Oceanispirochaeta sp. M1: one gene and its partner. Each later gene encodes a partner of the first gene's protein in a complex. Links are inferred from orthologs where the notes say so. Each region holds a gene or a part of one and is shown in the gene's direction. Other genes may lie near its edges.

Region 1 (4,445 bases):
AGCGTACTCCGAGGATGAACTGACCAATATCCGGATTTATGAAAAGTACAATCGGGCTGTAGTCAATGTCACCACTGAAGTTGTGGGGTATAACTGGTTTCTTGAACCCATTCCTCAGGAGGGATCTTCAGGTTCCGGGTCTGTCATAGATAAGAGAGGCTTTGTGCTGACCAATAATCATGTTGTGGATAAGGCCTACAAGGTTTATATAACCCTGGCAGACGGTTCCCAGCATGAGGGAGAAGTAATTGGAACAGATTATGAGAATGATCTCTCTGTTCTGAAATTTGATCCCGGCGACAGAGATCTTGTGACTATCCCATTTGGAACTTCAGATATGCTCAAAGTGGGGCAGAAGGTTATTGCCATTGGTAATCCCTTTGCTTTTGATAGAACACTTACCACAGGGATTGTTTCCGGTCTGGGTCGTCCCCTTAAAAATCAGTCGGGTCTTGTTATCCGTGATATGATTCAGACTGATGCTTCAATCAACCCCGGTAATTCGGGCGGTCCTCTGATCAATACAAAGGGAGAGATGATAGGAATCAACACCATGATCTATACGCCCTCAGGCGGATCTGTTGGTGTGGGTTTTGCCATTCCTGTGGATACAGCACGACGGGTTGTTCCCGATCTTATGAAATACGGTATGGTACAGAGAGGTTGGATTGATATTGTTCCGGTGCAGCTGTTTCCTTCTCTGGTCCGTTATGCTAAATTGCCCATCTCCCAGGGGATTCTTGTCTCCAGGGTTATCAGTGGCGGGAATGCGGAAGAGTCCGGTCTGAAGGGTGGGAAATCCAGTGAGTCTGTAAGAAGCGGCAATTCGGTAATCTATCTTGGTGGTGATATCATCACTGGAATAAATGGTGAAAAAATTGATACTCTTTCTGATTTTTACGGAGCCCTTGAAGCAACAAGTCCCGGTGACAAAATAGACGTGGAAGTTTTCAGAGACAAACAGTTAAGAACAATGCAGCTTGTTCTGTCAGAGCGTCCTTCAAATCAGTAAATAAAAAAAATGATTACAAAGCCTTCAGACTGAAGCATGCTAAACAGGCCGAAAGGCCGCGGAGAAATATGGAAAAATTCAAGGTTGTAGCTCCCTTTGAACCTGCGGGAGATCAGATTGAGGCTATAGATAAATTATCTCAGGCCTACCTGAACGGAGAGAAGAGAGCCACCCTCAAAGGTGTTACGGGTTCCGGGAAAACATTCACAATGGCTAAAATTGTTGAGAATATTCAGAAACCCACTCTTGTTGTCTCCCACAATAAAACTCTTGCAGCCCAGTTGTACCGGGAATTCACGGATTTCTTCCCGAATAATGCAGTTGAATATTTTGTCTCCTATTACGACTACTATCAGCCCGAGGCTTATGTGCCTTCCCGGGATCTCTATATTGAAAAAGACTCTTCCATCAATGATGAGATTGACAGGATGCGATTGTCCGCCACCATGAGTCTTATGGAACGACAGGATGTACTTATAGTCTCTACTGTTTCCTGTATTTATGGTCTGGGGAATCCTTCTTCCTACAAAGATATGCGGGTTCAGCTCCTCAGAGGTGAGAGCTACAACCGGGATGATATTATCCGCAATCTGATCTCCCTCCAGTATGAGAGAAATGATATGGTTCTGGAGCGTGGCAAATTCAGGGTTCGCGGGGATGTTATGGAGATCTATCCAGCCTACCTGAAAGAAGCTTACCGGGTCAGCTTTAATTGGGATGAGATAGAGAGCCTCAAGCGCTTTAATCCAGTATCGGGAGATATTCTGGAAGTTCTGCCCATGTGCACAGTCTATCCAGCCAAGCACTTTGTGATGCCCGAAGACAGAATCCACCAGACCCTGGATGACATCCGTAAGGAGATGGTTCAGCAGGTTGAATTCTTTGAGGCAGGAGGACAGATCGTAGAGGCCCAGAGACTTAAAACCAGAACAGAGTATGATCTTGAGATGATGGAGGAGATGGGGTACTGCTCGGGTATTGAGAATTATTCCCGTCAACTCTCGGGTCGGGAAGCAGGGGAGCGTCCTGAGGTTCTTCTAGATTATTTTCCACCTGACTTTATGACCATCGTGGATGAATCCCATGTCACACTGTCACAGATCAGGGCTATGTATGAGGGTGACCGTTCAAGAAAGACAAACCTTGTAAACTTTGGTTTCAGGCTTCCCTCGGCTCTGGATAACAGACCTCTGATCTATTCTGAGTTTGAAGATTTCAAGAAACAGATGCTCTATGTCTCCGCCACACCGGGTAAGGAGGAGATAGAGAAATCCTCACAGGTCGTTGAACAGGTTATCCGCCCTACAGGACTTCTGGACCCCAAGGTTGAGATAAGACCTACAGAGGGGCAGATAGAAGATCTCTATGGTGAGATTCGTAATAGAATTGATCAGAACGAAAGAATCCTCATCACAACTCTGACTAAAAGAATGGCCGAGGATCTGACCGACTATCTCTCAGAGCTGGGACTGAAGGTTAACTATCTTCATTCCGAGGTGGAGACTATCGAGCGTGTAGAGATCATCCGGGACCTCCGTCTGGGTAAAATTGATATTCTTGTGGGAATCAATCTCTTAAGAGAAGGCCTTGATATCCCTGAAGTCTCTCTAATTGCCATCATGGATGCAGATAAGGTCGGTTTTCTCCGTTCTACCACCTCTCTGATTCAGATCATCGGCCGTGCTTCCCGAAATGTACGGGGGCAGGTCATCATGTATGCCGATAAAGAATCAAATGCCATGAAAGAAGCCATTGCCGAAACCAACAGGCGCCGTGAGATTCAGCAGAAATACAACGACGATCACGGCATAACACCAGCCTCGGTAACGAAGGCTGTACAGGATATACTGATCCGCAGGACGGATGGGAAGAAGAAAGCTGAGGAGATGAATGTTCATGTGATGAAGGAGAATGTTAACCTCCTTGATCCCAAACAGAAGAAGAAACTGATAAAAGCCCTGGAGAAGGAAATGCTGGAGAAGGCGAAAAATATGGAATTCGAAGAAGCAGCCGTTCTCAGAGACGAGATTGCCGAACTTAAAGGTGAAAAGTCCTGATGCGGATAATAATCAAGATACAGAACCTGCAGATTATAAGGAAACTCATTCTTCTACTCATATTAAGCATGCTGATTTTTTCATGCACCCCCGAAGAGGAAATACCCGATTTCTCCATGCCTGCCACCCATATCATGGAAGGAACAAGCAGCTGGGGTGTAGTGAATGTCTCTTATCTGAAGATCTGCCGGGAACCGGCGGATGATCAGCATATCGTCACAACCCTCCGACAGGGTGACCTTGTTCAGATTGAATCAGTTCATTACATCCGTGAAGAGCGAGATCAGAATATATGGTACAATATCCGGAAAGATAAATTTCAGGGCTGGGTCAGAGAAAATTCTCTGGACAGTTATTCCACCATGGAAAAAGCAGAAACCGCTTCAAAGGGACTGCTTCTTGAATAAAGCCGGTAATAATCTCTTTTCCCACTCAGGGAAGCTGTGGTAGGTTAATTTTATGAGTGTCCCAAGTATAAAAGAAAATCTGGATGAAATCCGGAATTCAATAGAGAAGGCTGCAGCACGTGCCGGCAGAGCCTCGTCTGAGGTCGAATTGATGGCCGTCAGTAAAACAAAACCCCTGGAACTGATTCAGGAGGCCTATGATGCAGGTCAGCGTCTCTTTGGAGAGAACCGAATACCCGAAGCAGCCGAGAAATTCGCACAGCTTCCCGATGATACGGATCTTCACCTGATAGGGCATCTGCAGAGCAACAAGATAAAGATTGCCGTTCCGGCTTTTGACTGTGTTGAGTCTGTAGACTCCTTTGAGCTTGCAAAGAAACTTGCAGTAAACTGTGAAAAAAGTAATAAGGTCATGAGAGTTCTCATTCAGCTGAAGACTGCTGAAGAAGGTGGAAAAACCGGATTCAGTTCTGAAAAAGAGATCATTGAGGCTGCCGGCTGGTTAAGAGAGCAGAGCAGCCTTAAGGTGGAAGGGCTTATGACAATAGCTCCTTTTACATCTGATGAGACCGAAGTCCGCACTGCATTTGCCCAGTGCCGAAACCTTCAGGAAAAATTAATGTCCCTCTATCGGGATCAGGATTATTCCTGTTTATCCATGGGGATGTCTTCGGATTTTGAATGGGCCATACAGGAAGGATCAACGCTTATCAGAGTGGGTACTGCAATCTTTGGAGGTCGATTCTGAAGCAGATCTTAATACGACTTACAGGAGTATTTCTGCTGTTCCTCTTTTGCCAGGGGCTCTTTGCCCAGGAGCAGGAGATTAACGGACCGCTGAAAGAACCTCTCCCTTATCAGGATGTTGAGTTTCCTCAGTGGGCTCATGATGTAAGGCGTTATGAAGTAATCATGTTCGGTTCCTTTCCATTGACCTATATACTGTCATCCCTTGTTTATGAGACAGTG
Region 2 (3,765 bases), on another replicon or contig:
TTATCCGCTCATCCATAATGTGCGGGTTTCCTGGTGAGACGAAAAAGTCTTTTGCTGAACTCAGAGGGTTTCTTATTGAAGCTCATCTGGACTGGGTCGGATTCTTTACCTACTCGAGAGAGGAAGGAACCGAGGCCTATAATTACAGAGGCCGCCTGGGAACAAAACTGGCGGCTAAAAAGTCTGGTAAACAGAGATCTGAACTGGAAGACCTGCAGCAGCAGATCACAGAAGAACAGATGGAGCGTTTTGTGGGCAAAGAGCTCACTCTCATTATTGAGGAGAAGGTGGAGGGTGAAGTCCTTTATCTGAGCCGTTCCTACTTCCAGGCTCCCGAGGTGGATGGTCTGGTTGTTCTCAGAGCTGAAGGTCTGGAGGCTGGAGATATTGTCAGGGCACGAATAATCAAAAGAAACGGTGTAGATCTTGAAGCCGTTCTGGTTAACCCCCAGTGAAAGAACCCCAGTGGCTTTCGGCTCTCAATAACGAGCAGAAAGAGGCCGTTCTTCATGAAAAAGAACCCCTGCTGATTCTGGCAGGTGCGGGCTCGGGGAAAACCCGGGTTATCACCACAAGAATTGCCTACCTTGTTGAGAAACTGGGATTCAATCCCTGGTCTATTCTGGCGGTCACCTTTACAAACAAGGCTGCCGCCGAAATGAGGGAGAGGGTAGAGAGTCTCGTTCCTTCCGCCGAAGGTGCCATGATCCGAACCTTTCACTCCTTCGGAGCCTGGCTGCTGCGACGCAACGGTGCTCCTCTCGGACTGAAGAGCAGTTTCAGTATTTATGATGATGACGATACAATAGGTCTTTTAAAGACCCTTTTTGAACACCTCCCCCGGAATGAGCTGCGCCTTATTGCCCGAAATATTTCCAGGGCCAAGGATGAGTGTCTCAGTCCTGAGGATAATCTGTCACATATTTCGGCAGATCATGATTTTCCCCGGCATTATAAAGAGTATGAAGAGCGTCTCAGACAGATCGGTAATGCCGACTTTGGAGACCTTATCTACCTTTCCAGAAAGCTTCTTGCTGAAAATCCCGAGGTGAAGACCAGGCTGCAGCAGCGTTTTCAGGTAGTTCTGGTAGACGAGTATCAGGACTCCAATAAAGCTCAGTTTCAACTGTTACAGGAGCTTGTCGCTCCGGGTACCTGGCTCTGTGTTGTCGGTGATGACGATCAGTCAATCTACCGTTTCAGAGGTGCAGAGGTAGAGAATATTCTAGGATTTCAGAATCATTTTCCAGGAACCAAGGTTATCAAACTCGAAGAGAATTACCGATCCACCGGGCATATACTCGCAGTGGCTTCCCATGTGGTGGCTCATAACGAAGGACGCCTTGGTAAGAATCTCTGGACACGGCAGGAAGAGGGGATTAAACCTCAGCTCTCCTATCTGGCAGATCAGAATGAAGAAGCCGAGTTCTGTGCCCGGCAGCTGGCCGACGGCAACTTGTCAAATTCAGCAATCCTTTACAGGACAAATGCACAATCACGTATATTCGAGTCTGTATTCAGAAAGCATCATATCAGCTACCGTCTGGTGGGAACCACAAGTTTCTACAGCCGTGAAGAGGTCAAAGACTCACTGGCCTATCTGGGATTCCTGAGCAATCCGGCGGATGAGATAGCTTTCCGCAGACTTATCAATAAACCAAGCCGCGGCATCGGCGCAGTCTCTTTGAATAAAATTCTCAAGGGAGACGGAACAGCCCTTTTATCTGTTAATCTGGAAGAGGCCTTGACTTCTGCCAGAACTAGAATCAGGGGAAAGGCCGCCAAAGGTGTTGTATCTTTGATTGAGCTTTTTGAGAAGATGAAGGATCTCATGCCTTCCCAGGAGAATCTGGGGCAGTTTCTTAAAGAGCTGATCTCCGAATCAGGACTCTTTGATCATTACAGAGAACAGGATAAGGTGGAGAGTACCCAGAGGGTTAAAAACCTTGAAGAGCTTGTCTCCGCTGCCAGTGACTATCCCTCCAATCCCGAAGGACTGGCTGAATTCCTTGAACTGATTGAACTGGATCAGGCTTCTCTCGAAGAGGAAGAACACGATATCAACAGGGTCACCCTGATTACAATGCACAATACCAAAGGGCTTGAATTTGACCGGGTCTTTATTACCGGACTGGAAGACGGTCTTTTTCCACGGGGTGCAGAATCTGATGATGAAGAGGAAATTGAGGAAGAGAGGCGTCTCTTCTATGTGAGCATCACCCGTGCCCGGAAAGAGCTCTATCTGACATCCTGCAGGAGACGCATGCTCTACGGCCGGACAGAACAGGCCTCTCCCAGTCGTTTCCTGAAAGAACTTCCCGAAGATCATATTGAGACCATAGGTGACCCCCCCTCAGCCGCCGGAGTTCCCGAATCCGACTATCCTCCCGGGACAAGAATCTACCACGAAGACTACGGAGTAGGCGAGGTCATCAGGAATATGGAAAACGGAGGACATCTGGTTATTCAGGTAGCCTTTGAAACCGGACATTCAATGACATTCTTACCTGAGTTTTCGGGTTATCAATTGGAAAAAATCGGCCGTTAGGCCCTGAGCTAGAGAAACTGCAGTATAAAGAGGCATAGTCATGACAATAGCGGAACAGACAAATCTGAGACTCCTCCCGGTAATCCGCAGGGCCCGGGGCTATCATCTCTACGATGCATCAGGCAGACGTATCCTGGACCTGTTTCAGGACGGCGGAAGAGCCTGGCTGGGGCACAGACCCGATGGCGTTTCTCTTCAGTTTAAAAATACACTCAGCCGGGGAGTCTATGCTCCCTTTCCCTCACCGGAAGAAGTAAAGATGATTAAAGCAGTAAAAATTCTCTGTAAGACTCTGGGTGCCGACTCTGATAACACCGCCTATTATAGATGTGGATCAGCAGAAGCAGAAAAACTAGGGAAGCCTGTGGATGTCCTTGAGAATGAGGGGGCTTCCTTTGTGCTCTGGAGACCGGGACTTCCCTGGCCTTTAAAAGCGTCAACAGTAGAATTATTGATTCCACTTCCAGGTCTGGATGCCGGAAGAATCATTGTTTCATCTGAAAAGGAGCTTCCTCCAGGAGATCTGCCGTCTCCCCTTATAGCTGCAGCTCTGAACCGCTGTATATGGTCATTGAATAATCATCTGGAAGGACAGTCCGCCGGATCTCCTGCACTATTTTCAATGACTGAGGGCTGGAAACAGACAGGTTCCTATTGTTTTTGGCAGGGCAGTGCGGAAGATTATGATATAATGTTTCAGTCTGCTTTGAAGGAAGGACTCCTGCTGGCGCCTTCCAGAGAAATACCCTGTATAATTCCACAGGAACTGAGCAGCGGAGACCTGGGTCTCCTTAAGAAGATCTTTTCGGGAGGAACTGCTCAATGAGCCCCGCATCTTTGCTCATAGGACGTGCAGCTGTAAGTTTTATTGCATCATTTCTTGCTATCTGGGTCTGGTCCCGCACAAGAGAAGAGTCCTGGCTCTTTATTATTACGGGAGTGCTGGTCTCTTTTGTTGTCCTGATTATTGAAATTCTCTCCACTCTGGGAATCCTCCCATTTACAGCCGACCCTACGGGTAAAATTCCCCTCTGGCTGGGTGTTCTTCAGCTGCTCCCATATCTTTTCTATGCCCTCGGACTGGGCTTCTATATCTACAGAAACCGACGCTTCTGATTTTGCATTTTCATCTCAGGATATATTTATGAAATTCTATAAGGGAGAACTGAAGCAGCCGTAAATCAGCTTCTCCCCGTCCATAATCCCCTTAAATAAAA

Evidence for each region. The genes of interacting proteins can lie anywhere in the genome.
Region 2: the proteins of uvrB (region 1) and DV872_RS01015 are in contact, whole or in part, in a crystal structure (PDB 7EGT), measured with the Thermus thermophilus proteins. The link is inferred for Oceanispirochaeta sp. M1 from one-to-one orthologs. Residues at the interface, in WP_096411307.1 of Thermus thermophilus: Glu23, Leu25, Arg26, Asp27, Gly28, Glu29, Arg30, Phe31, Arg55, Glu326, Asp327, Phe328, Glu379, Ser382, Gln383, His398, Gly400, Arg401; in WP_096412145.1 of Thermus thermophilus: His654, Arg656, Phe657, Gln666, Asp668, Glu669, Lys680, Arg681, Leu682, Ser683, Lys685, Tyr686, Ala687.

The regions. Positions count from the first base shown.
Region 1 is NZ_QQPQ01000006.1:15,737-20,181, forward strand. What follows is about bases 662-3,574. They hold uvrB (excinuclease ABC subunit UvrB), read left to right. Parts: upstream 662-1,080; coding sequence 1,081-3,069; downstream 3,070-3,574. Other genes in these bases: DV872_RS05180 (S1C family serine protease), read left to right, coding at 662-1,012; DV872_RS05190 (hypothetical protein), read left to right, coding at 3,069-3,476; DV872_RS05195 (YggS family pyridoxal phosphate-dependent enzyme), read left to right, coding at 3,529-3,574. Outside these bases: more of DV872_RS05180, read left to right, coding at 1-661; more of DV872_RS05195, read left to right, coding at 3,575-4,224; DV872_RS26360 (hypothetical protein), read left to right, coding at 4,158-4,445. UniProt on the Escherichia coli protein: The UvrABC repair system catalyzes the recognition and processing of DNA lesions. A damage recognition complex composed of 2 UvrA and 2 UvrB subunits scans DNA for abnormalities.
Region 2 is NZ_QQPQ01000001.1:249,707-253,471, forward strand. What follows is about bases 1-2,999. They hold DV872_RS01015 (ATP-dependent helicase), read left to right. Parts: upstream 1-451; coding sequence 452-2,548; downstream 2,549-2,999. Other genes in these bases: rimO (30S ribosomal protein S12 methylthiotransferase RimO), read left to right, coding at 1-455; DV872_RS01020 (aminotransferase class III-fold pyridoxal phosphate-dependent enzyme), read left to right, coding at 2,589-2,999. Outside these bases: more of DV872_RS01020, read left to right, coding at 3,000-3,374; DV872_RS01025 (hypothetical protein), read left to right, coding at 3,371-3,664. UniProt on the Escherichia coli protein: A helicase with DNA-dependent ATPase activity. Unwinds DNA duplexes with 3'-5' polarity. Translocates on single-stranded DNA with 3'-5' polarity. Initiates unwinding more efficiently from a nicked substrate than double-stranded DNA.